Linked DNA regions of Halioglobus japonicus. The main gene of each other region encodes a partner of the protein of the gene in region 2 in a complex. Links are inferred from orthologs where the notes say so. Each region holds a gene or a part of one and is shown on either strand. Other genes may lie near its edges. The genes, in order: BST95_RS14940 and BST95_RS01055.

The links.
Region 1: the proteins of BST95_RS01055 (region 2) and BST95_RS14940 are in contact, whole or in part, in a crystal structure (PDB 1JZD), measured with the Escherichia coli proteins. The link is inferred for Halioglobus japonicus from one-to-one orthologs.

Annotation. Positions count from the first base shown.
Region 1 is NZ_CP019450.1:3,167,302-3,175,273, forward strand. Bases 2,081-4,869 are described here. They hold BST95_RS14940 (DsbC family protein), read right to left. Parts: upstream 3,956-4,869; coding sequence 3,206-3,955; downstream 2,081-3,205. Other genes in these bases: alaC (alanine transaminase), read right to left, coding at 2,081-3,034; xerD (site-specific tyrosine recombinase XerD), read right to left, coding at 4,042-4,869. In the rest of the region: thrC (threonine synthase), read right to left, coding at 1-491; BST95_RS14930 (homoserine dehydrogenase), read right to left, coding at 502-1,812; more of alaC, read right to left, coding at 1,844-2,080; more of xerD, read right to left, coding at 4,870-4,947; rplS (50S ribosomal protein L19), read right to left, coding at 5,411-5,764; tRNA (guanosine(37)-N1)-methyltransferase TrmD, read right to left, coding at 5,819-6,556; ribosome maturation factor RimM, read right to left, coding at 6,565-7,113; rpsP (30S ribosomal protein S16), read right to left, coding at 7,133-7,381. UniProt on the Escherichia coli protein: Acts as a disulfide isomerase, interacting with incorrectly folded proteins to correct non-native disulfide bonds.
Region 2 is NZ_CP019450.1:210,482-218,457, reverse strand. What follows is about bases 2,927-5,719. They hold BST95_RS01055 (protein-disulfide reductase DsbD family protein), read right to left. Parts: upstream 5,088-5,719; coding sequence 3,765-5,087; downstream 2,927-3,764. Other genes in these bases: BST95_RS01050 (copper chaperone PCu(A)C), read left to right, coding at 5,247-5,708; BST95_RS20235 (thioredoxin family protein), read right to left, coding at 3,343-3,783; aroQ (type II 3-dehydroquinate dehydratase), read right to left, coding at 2,927-3,111. Outside these bases: prmA (50S ribosomal protein L11 methyltransferase), read right to left, coding at 1-684; accC (acetyl-CoA carboxylase biotin carboxylase subunit), read right to left, coding at 779-2,119; accB (acetyl-CoA carboxylase biotin carboxyl carrier protein), read right to left, coding at 2,141-2,620; more of aroQ, read right to left, coding at 2,668-2,926; BST95_RS01045 (DUF2333 family protein), read left to right, coding at 5,725-6,771; BST95_RS01040 (pentapeptide repeat-containing protein), read right to left, coding at 6,812-7,159; BST95_RS01035 (DNA polymerase II), read left to right, coding at 7,237-7,976. UniProt on the Escherichia coli protein: Required to facilitate the formation of correct disulfide bonds in some periplasmic proteins and for the assembly of the periplasmic c-type cytochromes.

The DNA.
Region 1 (7,972 bases), 3.0 Mb from region 2 along the record:
TGCAGAATGAAAATATCGATATTCTTGCAGCGCTTGCAGCCCTCGATAGCGGCCGAGCCGGTATCGCCAGACGTGGCGCCCATGATCACAACCTTCTGGTGCTTGCGCTCCAGCACGTAATCGAGCAGGCGGCCCAGCAACTGCAATGCGAAGTCTTTGAACGCCAGTGTGGGACCGTGGAACAGTTCCAAAACCCACTGGTTGCTGTCGATCTGCACCATTGGCGCGACCGCTTCGTGACGAAACTCTGCGTAGGTTTCCTCGAGAATGGCTTTGAGATCCGCCTCAGGAATACAGTCATCAACAAACGGCGTGATAATTTTTTGCGCGAGCTGCGCGTAGTTCATGCCGGCCATAGCCGCAATTTCGGCTTCGCTGAATGTAGGCAGCGTTTCGGGCACGTACAGGCCGCCATCAGACGCCAGGCCTGTCAGGAGAACTTCTTCAAAATTTAGAGCCGGGGCCTGGCCACGGGTGCTGATGTACTTCACGTTTTGTTCCTCAACCGTCCAGCGCTTCGACACGAATGCGCGTGACTTCTCCTGAAATTGTATCCAGACCTTCTATCGATGCTACCGCCCTATCGACATTGCCCTGCACGGCCTTGTTGGTGAGCAGGATGAGCGGTACGCGGGTTTCACCCGCGGCCGGCGCTTTCTGAATCAACGCCTCGATGCTAATGCCCTGGTCACTGAATATGCTGGCGATCTGCGAGAGTACGCCGGGCTTGTCTTCGGCCTCCATACGCAGGTACCACGCGGTGCTGACACGCTCCATGGGTACGATAGGCAGATCCTGCAAGGCATCGGTTGCAAAGCCCAGGGCGGGTACGCGGCACTGCTGACCCGCACCCAACTCACGCGCAAGATCGACGATATCTGCCACTACTGCTGATGCCGTAGGCTCTGCCCCGGCGCCAGCGCCGTAGTACAGCGTTGGACCCACCGCATCACCTTCTACGAGCACAGCATTCTTCACACCGTTGACGTTGGCGAGCAGGCGCGACTCCGGAATCAATGTGGGATGAACACGCAGTTCCACGCCTTCATCACTTTGCTTGGCAACACCCAGGTGCTTGATCCGATAGCCGAGCTCTTCAGCGTACTCCACATCCTGCGTGGTAAGACGGGTAATGCCCTCGGCATACACTGAGGAGAACTGCAGCGGCATGCCGAACGCCAGCGATGCGAGAATCACCAGCTTGTGAGCGGCATCAATACCTTCCACATCAAATGTGGGATCGGCCTCCGCGTAACCCAGTGCCTGCGCCTCGGCCAGCACATCGGCGAAATCACGGCCCTTCTCGCGCATCTCGCTGAGGATAAAGTTGCCGGTGCCGTTGATAATGCCCGCCAGCCATTCAATCCGGTTGCCGGCCAGGCCTTCGCGCAACGCCTTGATAATAGGGATACCGCCGGCCACGGCGGCTTCGTAGCGAATCACCACATTGTTCTGTTCGGCCAGCGCAAACAACTCGTTACCGAATTCAGCAATGAGCGCCTTGTTGGCAGTCACAACATGCTTGCCGTTCGTAAGCGCTTCAGTCACCAGGTCACGAGCTACCGTCGTACCGCCAATCAGTTCGACCAGCACATCGACTTCCGGGTCGCGAGCCACCTCGAAAATATCTCGGGTAACACGTGTATCCCCAAGATCACAGGCCGGGTTATCGCGACGCGCACCCACCACGGTAATCTCCAACTCGCCTTGGGCGCGGGCATTAATGGCCTGCGCGTTACGAGTGAGGACGTTAAACGTGCCGCTTCCCACGGTGCCCAGGCCGCAAATTCCGACCTTTACTGGCTTGCTCATACTGTTGCTATCTCCAGCGCTGCGGCTCGCCTCAGGCGAAACCATCATTTTTAAACATACGTTTGATATTGCGAATCGCCTGACGCGTACGGTGTTCGTTTTCGATCAGACCGAACCGCACATAGCCCTCGCCATACTCGCCGAATCCCACGCCGGGCGAGACCGCCACTTTGGCTTCTTGCAGCAGCTTTTTACTGAACTCGATGGAGTCGTAGTCGCTGTAACACTCGGGAATTTTCGCCCACACGAACATGGTGGCCCGCGGCGGCGTGACCGCCCAACCAACGGCGTTCAGGCCTTCACACAGCACGTCGCGGCGCGACTTGTACATGGCGTTGATTTCACTCACGCAGGTCTGGTCACCTTCCAGTGCCGCGATGGCCGCCACCTGAATCGGTGTGAACATGCCGTAATCGAGGTACGACTTCATCCGCGCCAACGCACCCACCAGGGTTTTGTTGCCGCAACAGAAGCCCACACGCCAACCCGGCATGTTGTAGCTCTTGGACATGCTGTAAAACTCCACGGCGATATCCATGGCGCCCTCTACCTGCAGAATCGACGGCGCTTCATAGCCGTCGTAGCACAGGTCGGCGTAAGCCAGATCCTGTACCACCCAGATATTGTGTTCCTTGGCAATGGCCACCACGCGCTCGAAAAACTCCAGTTCCACGCAATAGGCCGTGGGGTTGGAGGGGAAGTTGAGCACCAGCATCTTGGGCCGTGGCCAGCTGTTGTGAATTGCCTTTTCCAGTTCATCGAAGAAATCTTCTTCGTTCATGCCCATGGGCACGTGGCGGATATCCGCACCGGAGATCACAAAACCATAGGGGTGAATCGGGTACGAGGGATTGGGCACCAGAATCGCGTCGCCGGGGCCAGTGGTGGCCAGCGCCAGGTGTGCCAGGCCTTCTTTGGAGCCCAGGGTGACAATGGCTTCAGTTTCGGGGTCGAGCGTGACCTCGTAGCGGCGCTGGTACCAATCACAAATCGCTTTGCGCAACCTTGGAATACCCTTGGACTGCGAATAGCGATGGGTATCGCCGCGCTGGGCGGTCTCCACCAGCTTGTCGACGATATGCTCCGGGGTCGGCTGATCGGGGTTGCCCATGCCGAAATCGATGATATCCTCGCCCGCCGCTCGCGCCTGCTGCTTCAACTCACCAATAATGTTGAACACATAGGGAGGTAGGCGTGAAATGCGCCGGAATTGTTCGTCCACGATTTCTAACTCTTACTTCGGTTATGACAGCCCAGCAAAGGGCTGGAGAACTGACAGGAAAGGGGTCAGAAACAGTACGGTTTAAGGGGGGGATGTCAACGCGGGGGATTACCAAAAACACCCGCGAAAAAGGAAAAACCCGCACGCAATGGCGCGCGGGTTTAGAGAAAATTACTCTACACCAAGTGTCGCAAGAATCTTGTCAGCATCCTGGTAGCCGGGAATCATCTGGCCAGTGTCGGTAATAATCGCAGGGGTGCCACGCACACCGAGCTGCTGGCCGAGCTGGTACTGCTCATCAACGGGGTTGGAATCGCACTGCTTAACCGGTACCGGCTCCTTGTTTTTCAGCGCGGTGAGAGTCTGCTGCGGGTTCTCTGCACACCAGGCGCCTACCAGCTGGCGATAGCCCGCTGAGTCGGTGCCGCCACGTGGGAAGGCCAGGTAACGCACCTGTACGCCGTGTTTGTTCAGCTCCGGCACTTCATTGTGCAGCTTCTGGCAGTAGAAACAGGTGGTATCGGTGAATACGGTGATCTCGCCTTTCACCTCTCCTTCAGGCGCAAATACAATCATGTCGGCCTCGTCCAGGGCCTCCATCTTGGCCAGGCGCTCGCCATCACGGCGCTGCTCGGTGAGGTTTACAAACTGGCCGTTATCGACCTGAAACAGGTCACCCACCAGGAAATGCTTGCCGTCAGCGGTGGCGTAAACCATGGGACCGTTATCAAACTGTACTTCGTACATGCCCTGGATATCGCTGGTGCTCACAGTGCTCACCGACAGGCCCATGGCGGGGCTGTTCATGGCGGCACTAATGCGCTCAAAGGTTTCTTTGTCCACCGGCGCGCCGGCATTGACCATAGGAGCCACGGCAATGATCAGGGTAGCCACAGCGGCCTGGTACAGTCGATTAAACATCTTGTTTCCTCATTAATTTCGCCCCGGCCTCCCCTGGCCGGTGCACAGTTCTCAGCTCTTTGAGCATCAGTAGCGCAATAAGTTCCTCAACCCCGTGGATGGTGCTCGGCATGCAGTTCCTGCATCCGCTGCTTCGCCACGTGGGTGTATATCTGGGTGGTCGTCAGGTCGCTGTGCCCCAGCAACATTTGCACGACCCGCAGATCCGCTCCGTGATTCAGGAGATGGGTCGCGAATGCGTGGCGCAGGGTGTGGGGAGACAGTGCCTGGCGAATACCGGCGCGCTGGGCGTAGATTTTAATACGATACCAGAAGGTCTGGCGAGTCATCTGCCGCCCTCTTTTACTGGGAAACACAACATCGGAGGGGATTCCCTTGAGCATTTCACCCCGCGGACCGGCCATATAGCGTTGCAACCAGCTGAGCGCCTCCTCACCCATAGGCACCAGCCGCTCCTTACTGCCCTTGCCGAACACCCGCACCACCCCCTGGTTGAGGCTCACCTGGGTCACCTGCAGGCTGGTCAGCTCTGTCACCCTGAGGCCGCAGGCATACAACAGCTCGAGCATGGTGCGATCGCGGAATTCCAGCGGATCGTCGAGATCGGGTGCCTCAAGCAGCTTGTCGACCTGGGCTTCGGAGATGGACTTGGGCAATGGGCGCCCGAGCTTGGGGCTGTCGACATCCAGGGTAGGATCGGCCTGTATCCGCCCTTCCCTGATCAGGTACTTATAAAAGCCCCTGGCACAGGACATAAACCTCGCGGTGGAGCGCTGTGACTGCCCCTGCTCCAGGCGCGCTCCGAGGTAGGCCTGCAGTTCAGCGCGGTCGGCGCGAACCACTGTGCTACCTTTGTTTTTGGCAAGCCATTCATTGAATTGGCGCAGGTCGCGGCGGTAGGAGCTCAGGGTGTTGTCACTGAGGCCCTTCTCCATCCACATGGCGTCGATGTAGCGTTCGATTTCTGGGTGTTCTAGCAGGGCTTCTGACATGCGGTAACGGTAACATGATTCGATGTGATTGGGGTTGTTCCGGCTAGCCGGGCCGGAACGGAGTTTATCTCTCGAAACCGCTGCAAGGCCATCCATGGCGCGCTTCGGCGTCCGCCATCCATGGCTCCCGACGATCTCGAGAGATAAACTCCGTTCCCGCCCTCTATTTCGCCATACACGCCACACCCCAGGCGAAAAGCCTCTCTAGAATAGAAACACCCCAGGTACCGGTAGACATACAGCCCCAAGGCCGAGAGAGCTTTTGCCCTTCCAATATCGTCGGGAGGCTGGGTGGCGCGGCCGGCGATCCGGTACGCCGAAACGCCCCATGGATGGGTTCGCAGTGGTCTTGGAAGGGCAAAAGCTCTCTTGGCCGCCACGTGAAGAAGCTTCTAACCCCGAACTAAAGGCAAAAAAAAAGCGGCCACTAGGGCCGCTTTCGGATACTGCGAAAGGCAGAAGCTTAGGACAGCTTCTCCTTGATGCGGGCAGCCTTACCAGACAGCTCACGCAGGTAGTACAGCTTGGCCTGACGTACGTCGCCGCGACGCTTGACAGTGATGCTGTCTACGAGGGGGCTGTAAGTCTGGAAAGTACGCTCTACGCCAACACCGTGGGAGATTTTGCGTACAGTGAAGGCAGAGTTCAGCGCGCGGTTGCGCTTGGCGATAACAACGCCTTCGAACGCCTGCAGACGCTCGCGGTTGCCTTCTTTTACTTTTACCTGAACAACCACGGTATCACCCGGGGCAAATTCAGGCAGCTCTTTCTCCATCTGTTCAGCTTCAAGCTGAGAAATGATCTTGTTGGTGCTCATGGCGCGCTCCTGTTGATTAACAATCGTAGCTTCACAGCTAGCGGTTTTAAAATTTCACTCGCGTTCGCGGAGATACTCCGCCAACAATTCGTCTTCTTCGGCCGTGTTGGCCCTGCCCTCCAGCAAGTCCGGGCGACGCTCGTACGTTCTTCCCAGTGCCTGCTTCAGGCGCCAGCGGCGAATCCACTCGTGATTGCCGCTGAGCAATACTTCCGGTACCGGCTTACCCTGGTACTCCTCTGGCCGGGTGTAGTGTGGGCAGTCCAACAGGCCATCGGCGTAGGAATCTTCCTGAGCCGACAGCTCGTGCCCCAACACTCCGGGCAAATGGCGTGTTACCGAGTCGATAACCACCATGGCAGCCAGTTCGCCGCCGCTTAAAACGTAGTCGCCAATGGATATTTCTTCATCCACTTCCGCTTCGATCAGGCGTTCATCGACACCTTCATAGCGGCCGGCAACCAGGATCAGCGCTTGCTCCTGTGAGAGTGCCACAGACTTGCCGTGGTCCAGGCGCTTACCCTGAGGCGAGAGGTAGATCACTCTAGCGTCTACTCCCGCCGCCTCCCTTGCTGCGGCTATCGCCTGCTGCAGGGGATCAATCTTCATCAACATGCCCGGGCCACCGCCGTAGGGCCTGTCGTCCACCGTGCGATGCTTGTCGGTGGTGAAGTCCCGCGGATTGCTGTGGCTGATAGTCACCAGCCCCTGCTTTACCGCTCTGCCCGTGACACCATGGTCCGTGACAGCTTCAAACATTTCCGGGAACAGGCTGACCAGTGCAATATGCATGTTGCCGCCTATTCCTCGAGGTACCAATCGACCTCGATAACGCCCTCTTCCAGGCTTACCCGGGTGACCACATCGCCGGGCAGGTAGGGAACCAGTCGTTCCCTGTCATCGATGCTGCCGTCGCTTGCCTTGATCACCAGCACGTCATTGGCGCCGGTTTCGATCATGTAATCGACAGTGCCCAACAGCACGCGATCGCCTTCTGATTCGGGCTCCCGACCCCAGGCTTGCAAACCTTGCAACTGGTGCCAGTAGTAATCGCCCTCTTCCAGGCTGGGGAGGCTATTCGCCTCCACCACAATGCTCAGTCCCTTGAAGGACTCCGCCAGGGTACGGTCATCCACCCCCGCGATATGGGCAATCATGCCCTTGCCATGGCGCTTCCACTCATCGAACTCAACCGTTTCCAGTGAGCCGCGTCGCTGGAGCTGCCAGGCACCGAACCGAAAGAGGTTTTCTTCAGGATCGGTAAATGAGTGCACTTTGACCCACCCCTTAACGCCGTACGGGCCGGTAATTTTACCGGCAGTCAGCGGGTTGGCACCGGACTCACTCATAAAGACCGGTCAGCGGGGATTAGGCCGCTACAGCAGCTTCCTTAACCAGCTTGGCTACGCGCTCAGACAGCTGCGCACCCTGGCCCTGCCAGTATGCGATGCGATCGGAGTCAACGCGCAGGCGCTCTTCCTGGCCACGGGCTACGGGGTTGAAGAAACCAACGCGCTCAATGAAGCGGCCATTGCGCGCATTGCGGCTGTCGGTCACTGTCAGGTGGTAGAAGGGGCGCTTTTTGGAGCCGCCACGTGCAAGACGAATAGTTACCATGTGATCTCAATTCCTTGATTTTTAAGGCGAAATCTCCCGCTTGGGATGGCTCGCCCACGACAAAACCCGGCACACGGGCCGGAAAGGTGGCGTATCATACGGAAAACACAGGGGGAATGAAACCCCCTTTGAAAGGAATTTTTGTAGTTATTTCCGGAGCTTACCGTCATTCCCGCGAAGGCGGGAAACCAGGGAATTATCCGCCATATATCAGCTCAACAATGCGCGTCTGCCAGGCGCGCCGGTCCGCTGCAAATAACTAAGATGATTCCTGGCGACCAGGTCAATGGATCCCGGCCTGCGCCGGGATGACGACCTCAGCCCTTATTTGAAGGGAGGCATGCCACCAGGAGGCATTCCGCCGCCCATACCGGGGGCATACCGCCACCGGGGCCGCCCATCATGCCGCCGAGGCCGCGCATCATTTTCTGCATGCCGCCGCCCTTCATTTTCTTCATCATTTTCTGCATCTGCTTGTGCTGCTTGAGCAGTCGGTTCAGGTCCTGCACCTGGGTGCCGGAACCCTTGCAGATGCGTTTCTTGCGCGAGCCCTGAATGCTCTCGGGCTTGCGGCGCTCTCCCGGGGTCATG
Region 2 (7,976 bases):
GGTGTCGGCACGTGCCTGCCAGGCCTCGGAGTCGTAAGCGCCAGGTAAAGCCACCGGGAAAGCATCGGCGTCGACGCCATTGCGCTGGGCGTTGTCACGGCTAGCCACCAATGCCTGGGGATCGTTGTCGACACCCAGCGCCTCGACGGCACCGAGCTTGAGGGCGGCCACCGCGAGAATCCCGGAACCGCATCCGTAATCGACCACGATCTGGTCATTCAGCGCCATGCCGTCCAGTTCCGCCAGGCACAGGGCGGTGGTGGGATGGGTGCCGGTGCCAAAGGCCAGGCCGGGATCAAGCAGCAAATTGACCGCACTGGGTTCCGGGGGTTCCAGCCAGCTGGGGCAAACCCACAGGCGCTGACCAAACTGCATGGGCTGGTAGTGTTGCATCCACTCCCGTTCCCAGTCCTTGTCTTCCAGAATCTCCACTCGCGAATGGCACTTCTCGAGCAGTTCGTCCGGGAAGTGCGCGAGGATGGCTTCGATGTCAGTGTCGGCGGGGTACAGACCGGTGAGGCGGGTCTGGCGCCACAGCGGCGTTTCCCCCACGGCTGGTTCCAGCACTGGCTGGTCGGCGTTGTCTTCCAGAGTGACGGCTACCGAACCGCTGGCCAGCATCAGGTCCTCCAGCGCTTCCACCTGTTCCGGGTGGGTGTCCAGTCGCAGTTGAATCCAGGTCATGGGACGATTCCTGTGGGGGTGGTCAGGGGTCGTGACTCCCTCAGAAAGCGTGATTCCTGAGGGGTCGCGGCGCCCGGGGTAGAGCTGATTTCCGTCAGTCTTCCAGCTTGCTTTCGAGGTAGTGAATGCTCACACCACCCGCCTGGAACGCGCTGTCGCGGCACAGCTCCCGGTGCAGCGGGGTATTGGTGCGAATGCCCTCAACCACCAGCTCATCCAGCGCCTGGCGCATGCGTGCCAGGGCGACATCGCGGCTCTCGCCAAAGGTGATAATTTTGGCGATCAGCGAATCGTAGAAGGGCGGGACGGTGTAGCCGTCATAGAGGTGCGAGTCACAGCGTACGCCCAGCCCGCCCGGGGCGTGGAACGTATTTACCTTGCCCGGCGAGGGCAGGAAATTCTGCGGATCTTCGGCGTTAATCCGGCACTCAAAAGAGTGCCCGTTGAAGCTGATCTCGTCCTGGGTGACGGACAGTGGCATGCCTGCGGCGATGCGCAGCTGCTCCTTGACGATATCGAAACTGGTCACCATCTCAGTGACCGGGTGCTCCACCTGGACCCGGGTATTCATCTCGATGAAGTAAAATCCGCCATCCTCGTACAGGAATTCGAAGGTGCCGGCGCCGCGATAACCGATCTCGATGCACGCGTTGACGCAGGCCTCGTAGACCTGGTTGCGCAAGTCCTCGGGAATGCCGGGCGCAGGCGCTTCTTCGATGACTTTCTGGTGGCGGCGTTGCAATGAGCAGTCACGGTCACCCAGGTGAATGGCGTCGCCCTGGCCGTCGGCCAGAACCTGGACCTCGACATGGCGGGGCTTCTGTAGAAATTTCTCCAGATACACCACGTCAGACCCGAAGGCCGCGGCAGCTTCCGACTTGGTCACTTCAATCGAGGAGATCAGCACCTCTTCGTTGTGCACCACGCGCATGCCGCGACCACCGCCGCCAGCGGCAGCCTTGATGATCACCGGATAGCCAACGCGCTGGGCGATTTCCCGAGTGCGGTCGTGGTCGTCGGTGAGGGGGCCGTCGGAGCCCGGTACCGTGGGAACGCCGGCCCGTTTCATGGCCTCAATCGCAGATACCTTGTCGCCCATCAGGCGAATGGTTTCGGCGCGCGGGCCAACAAAGGTAAAGCCGCTTTTCTCGACCTGGTCGGCGAAGTCGGCATTCTCAGAGAGAAAGCCGTAGCCGGGGTGGATGGCGGTGGCGTCAGTGACCTCGGCGGCACTGATCAGTGCCGGCACATTGAGGTAGCTTTCCTTGGAGGGCGCGGGGCCGATACATACGGATTCATCAGCCAGCCGCACGTGCATCAATTCAGCGTCGGCAACGGAGTGCACCGCAACGGTCTTGATGTCGAGCTCTTTGCACGCGCGCAGTACGCGCAGTGCAATCTCGCCGCGGTTGGCGATAAGAACCTTGTCCAGAATGGGCATCTCGATGTGCCCTCCTTATACGATGGAGAACAGCGGCTGGTCGAATTCCACCGGCTCGCCGTTGTCCACGAGGATGGCTTCAATGGTGCCCGACTTGTCGGCCTCGATCTGGTTCATCATTTTCATCGCTTCGACAATACAGATGACGTCGCCGACTTTGACGGTCTGGCCAACCTCTGCGAACGAGGGTGAGCTGGGTGACGGTGCGCGGTAGAAGGTGCCCACCATGGGTGATTTCACGACATGGCCCGTGGTGGCCGGCGCGGCGGGCTCAGCAGCAGGCGCGGGTTCCGGTGCCGCAGCAATAGGTGCGGGTGCCGGCGCAGGTGCCGCGGCGGGCACGGGTGCGTAGGCAGGCGCCGCGGGCGCAGCCATCATGGGCTGCATGCTGTTGCGACTGATGCGCACAGATTCTTCGCCTTCCTTGATCTCAATTTCGTCGATATTCGACTCTTCCAGCAACTCGATCAGTTTTTTTACTTTGCGAATGTCCATGGTGTTGTTCTCTTCAAGTTGAGGTTTCGTTAATGGGGCAGGGCAGGTCAGGACTGCTCGATATACTTGATCGCCGCCTGCAGGCCGAGTTCGTAGCCTTGGGGGCCGAGGCCGCAGATCACGCCTTGAGCCAGGTCCGAGAAATAGGAATGCTTGCGGAATTCCTCGCGGGCATGAACGTTGGACAGGTGGACTTCTATAAAGGGAATCTCCACCGCCGCCAGCGCATCGCGCAGGGCCACACTAGTGTGGGTGAATGCCGCGGGGTTAATCAGAATGAAGTTCACGCCTTCGTGGCGGGCGTCCTGGACGCGCTCGACCAGCTCGTACTCGGCGTTGCTTTGTACATAGAGCAGGTGGTGGCCTTTGTCGCGGGCTTGTTGCTGTAGCGTCTGGTTGATATCAGACAGCGTGGTGCTGCCGTAAATCTCCGGCTCGCGTTCACCGAGCAGGTTCAGGTTGGGGCCGTGCAGGACAAGTATGGTGGCCATGTTGGGTTCTCAGGCGCTATTTATTGCAGCAGTGTGGCGTAATATCGACATTTTGTCCACGTCTTTGGTAAAAATCGGCATTTTGCCAGCATTTAGCAGCGCGATAGCGGAAGTTAGCAATATTTAGGAAGTTGTGGGCTTCTCCGGGCTGTTGCTGGGCGGTTTCGGGGAAGAAGAACGATCTTCTCTGAAACCGCGCGTAAAGTCAGCTAACATGCCGACAAGTGCGGGCTATTTGCCAGAAACGGCGTTCAGGGCATCGATGACCAGTTGGTCGGTGAGGATTTGCGGCAACAGAAATGGTTCGCCGGCCCCCAGGGGCGGGTACATCACGTACAGGGGAATGCCGGTACGGCCGTGACTGGCGATAAATTCGGCGATCTCGGCGTCATAATTGGTCCAATCGGCGACCATATAGGTGACGCCGTGGTCGGCGAAGGCAGCGGTGATGTCGTCGGTGAACAACACTGCCCGCTCATTGGCGAGGCAGGTAATACACCAATCGGCGGTCACATCCACAAATACGGGCTTGCCGGCGGCGCGCAATTCTTCAAGCGTTGGCTCAGACCAGGCTACCCGGCCCTCGCCCAGTGAGGCTTGGCCGCCTCGCACTGGGTCGAGGTTGTCGATGCTCGCCAGGGCAATGGCGCTGATCACAGCTGCGGCCGCCATCCAGCGGCGCTTACCGCCCTGTTGCCACAGCCACAGCCCCAGGGTGAGCAATAGCGCACCGCAAAGCACGGCCGCCATGGTATTGACACCAGTCTGGCGACCCGCCACCCATACCAGCCAGATGGCTGCGCCATAGAGGGGAAAGGCCAGGAATTCCTTAAGGGTTTCCATCCAGGGCCCGGGCGCGGCATTAGCGCACGGGCGCCACCGCTGTAGCTGAACAACAACAGTGGGGCGGCCATGCCGACACCCAGGGCGGCGAAGACCGACAGTCCCACTACCGGTGGTTGGGTGACGGCAAACCCCAGGGCGGTGCCCATAAAGGGCGCCGTGCAGGGGCTGGCCACCACCACCGCCAATACGCCGGTGAAGAAGCTGCCGCTGAGGCCGCCGCGGTCTGCCAGTGAACTGCCGGTATTCATCAGATTACCGCCGAGGCTGACCAGCCCCGACAGTGACAGGCCCATCACCAGGAACAGGTAGGCCAGCGCGATCACAAAACCCGGCGACTGCAACTGGAAGCCCCAGCCGACGGCGCTGCCCGCCTGTTGCAGGCCGATGAGTACAGCGGCGATCGCCACGAAGCTGATCACCACGCCGGCGGTATACAGCCAGCTGTGCAGGTGGCGGTCCTCGTCAGTGCTCTGGGCGAAACTGAGTACCTTGAGCGACAGGATCGGGAAGACACAGGGCATCAGGTTGAGAATGGCGCCACCGAGAAAGGCCAGCAGCATCATGTAGGGCAGCGAGCCCAGGCCCTGGGCCGGGCTGGCGCCATCGCTCTGGGGCGCACTCTTCTGTGTAGTGACGACGCTGGCTTTGCGCGCTGGCGGCGTGGTTTCGGTGACGGTGCCAGCGTCTGGTGCCCAGCTGAAAAACTGTTTGCGCGGTGGGTAGCACAGGCCCGCATCTGCGCAGCCCTGGGACGTGACGGTCAGCTGTACGGTGTCGTCCCCCTGGCGCTCGGCCTCTACGGTGACGTCGGCCTGGTTGTAGTAGACGGTGACATCACCGAAGAACTCATCGGTGCGGTCTATGCCCTGGGGGAGTTGGCCCTGGAGCGCCAGTGCGCCCTCGTCATCCTCACCCTGGAATTTGAACGCGTGCTGATACAGGTAGTAGCCGTCGGCGATCTGCCAGTAAAAGCGCAGGCCCTCATCACTGGGTTCGACCTCCAGTTGATACGCTTCCTCAACCGGCAGGAAGTCCGGCTGCTCCGCCGCGAACGGATTGTTGGTGCCGGGTAACTGGGCCTGAGAAAAAGTGGATGTAAGAAGTAGCAGTGTGGCCAGTAGCAGGCGCATAGTGGTTCCGTATGTTGTGGCCCCGTCGGCACCGTGCCGGCGGTTCTGGGCCTAAATTCTATCAGTCAAAGGCCCGTGGCCCAATTCGCTGGCTGAGCGAGCCAACCGTGGTGTAGTCTAGGACGCCTTTTCGCGTAAATAGTTTCCTTTGGAGTCACCGTGTTGTTTCGAACTCGCGTTTTCGCGGCAGTGCTCGCCGCTCTGCCGCTGGTAGCCACCGCTTCTTCACTGACGATAGACGATGCCTGGGTCAGGGCCCTGCCGCCGGTGCAGAAGACAACCGCTGCCTATTTATCGCTGTCCAATAGCGGCAGCGAGCCCGCGGAAGTGGTCGCCGCCACAGTATCCGGCGCCGGCAAGGTGGAAATCCATACCACGGCCGAGGTCGACGGCCTGCTGCGGATGATGGAATTGACTACACTGACAGTAGCCCCTGGCGACACGGTTGCGCTTGCCCCTGGGGGGACGCACCTTATGCTGTTCGATCTTGAGGCCATGCCCCAGCCGGGCCAGACCCGCACCCTGTGTCTGACCTTTGCCTCGGGAGAAGAGCTGTGCACTGAGGCCGAAGTGCGCAAGAGCGCGGCCAGCGCGGGCGATCATCACCACCATCATCACTGACAGTAGAGACTAGGGTATGAGTGCAGTAAGAGACACCTTGGACGAATGGCGCGACAGCCTGTTGAACGTTTTGCCCGAGAAGGGCCCCGGCAAGTGGATTCTCTTGGCCGTACTTGTGTACGCGCTGATCATCCTGGTGCTGGCCATTTACTGGAGTGGCACGCCGGATCGCTTCGATCCGCGCGAGAAGGCTGCCGAATACGCCGCGACAGACGGCGGTGAAGTCGTCACCGGTTCAGTGACGACGGCGGCCTTAATGGGTGTGATGGAAACCTTGCTGGACAAACCCGGTGGCTATATCCACAACGATCGTTTCCCGCCCGGCATCTTCCTCGACAACATGCCCAACTGGGAATACGGGGTATTGGTGCAGGTGCGCGATATGTCACGGGCCATGCGCGAGGTGTTCAGCCGCTCGCAGTCGCAGTCTACCGAGGACGCTGACCTCGCGGTGGCGGAACCCCGCTATCACTTCGATTCCAACAGCTGGATTCTACCCTCGTCCGAGTCGGAATATCGTGAGGCCCTTTCCTATACCCGCGCCTATTTCACCCGGCTGTCCGACACCGATGATCCCCACGCGCAGTTCTATGCGCGCGCCGACAATCTGCGTTACTGGCTGTCCACCGTGAACACCCGGCTGGGCAGTCTGTCCCAGCGCCTGTCGGCCAGTGTGGGTCAGCGCCGGATCAATACGGATCTGGCGGGCGACACTGCGGCCAGCCAGTCCACCAATGCGCCGGGCGAGGTCGTGGTGAAAACGCCCTGGAATGAGATCGATGATGTGTTCTTCGAGGCCCGCGGTACCACCTGGGCCCTGATCCATTTCCTCAAGGCGGTGGAGGTGGACTTCGCCGATGTGCTGCGCAAGAAGAACGCGCTGGTCAGCCTGCAGCAGATTATTCGTGAGCTGGAAGGCTCTCAGGAGCAGCTGTGGAGCCCGGTGATTCTCAATGGCACCGGCTTTGGTCTGTTTGCCAACCACTCACTGGTGATGGCGTCCTATATCAGCCGGGCAAATGCGGCGATTATCGACTTGCGGGATTTGCTACTGCAGGGTTGATGGATTATTGCGCCGAGCTAGGCTCGGCGCATGGGCAGGCCTACTTGGAGCTTTCGTAACGCAGCCGGGTGCCTGTATCCAGGGACAGGCGAATTTCTGTGGCGGACAGTTCCTGCGGGAAGTAAGTGCCCGACAGCTTGGCATCCAGCAAGCTGGCCCCTTCCAGATTGGTATTGCGGAAGTCGATGCCGCTGAGGTCCGCGTTGCGGAAGTAGGAATCGCTGAAGTCAAGGCCGTCGGCGTTCATGTTACGCAGATCGCGGCCGCGGTAGTCGCCGCTCTTCAGTTCACCGGTATCCAGCGTGTCGCGTTGCTCGTTAAAACCCTTGATGTCCTCATTGCGCAGGAGCTGGTATAAGGGATCGGGTTTGATCACAGGTTTGTTCATGATAGGTCCTTGTCTACCGTTGCCGGCCCATTCAGCGGGCACATAGCTTAATCGCCGACTGGCCCTCAATTCAATAGATGACCGTATCCAACCTCAAAGGTTTCCTGCTCAGCCGCAACTGGCGCGATACCCCCGCCGGTATCGAATTGGAGCTGTGGTTTACCACGGACAAGGGCCCGCTGTGTGCGTTGGTGCAGGGACAGCGCAGTACCTTTTTTCTGTCCAGAGACGAACTCGGCATTGCCGGCCCGCTATTGGAAGGCACGCCCGGGGTGGAGGTGCAGCCGCTGGAGCTGCGTGATTTTGCGCATACGGCGGTAGTGGGTGTGTACTGCCGAAGTTATCGCCAGGCAAGGCAATTGGCCGACGCGCTCGAAGAGCGTGGCTGCGAGCCCCTGGAGGCGGATATCAATCCCGTCGACCGCTATTTAATGGAGCGCTTTGTTGCCGGTGGCGTCGAGCTCGCTGGGCACATCACTACCCGGGCAGGGCACCTGTGGGTGGAAAACCCCAAAATCCGCGGCGCCGACTACCAGCCCTCACTGCGGGTGGCCTCCTTTGATATCGAGACTGCCATGGAGGGGGTGCAGCTTTTCTCCATCGGTGTGCATGGCTATGGCGGCGAGGGCCCGGAGCAGCGGCGGGTATTCATGCTCGGCGAGGGCGCAACCCAGGATTACGTGCAGGTCTGTGTTAACCAGGAAGCAGTGCTACAGGCCTTTGTCGACTGGTTGGGCGAGTTCGATCCGGACGTACTGATCGGTTGGAACGTGGTCAACTTCGATACCTGGTACCTGCAGCGCGTGGCGGATGTTTG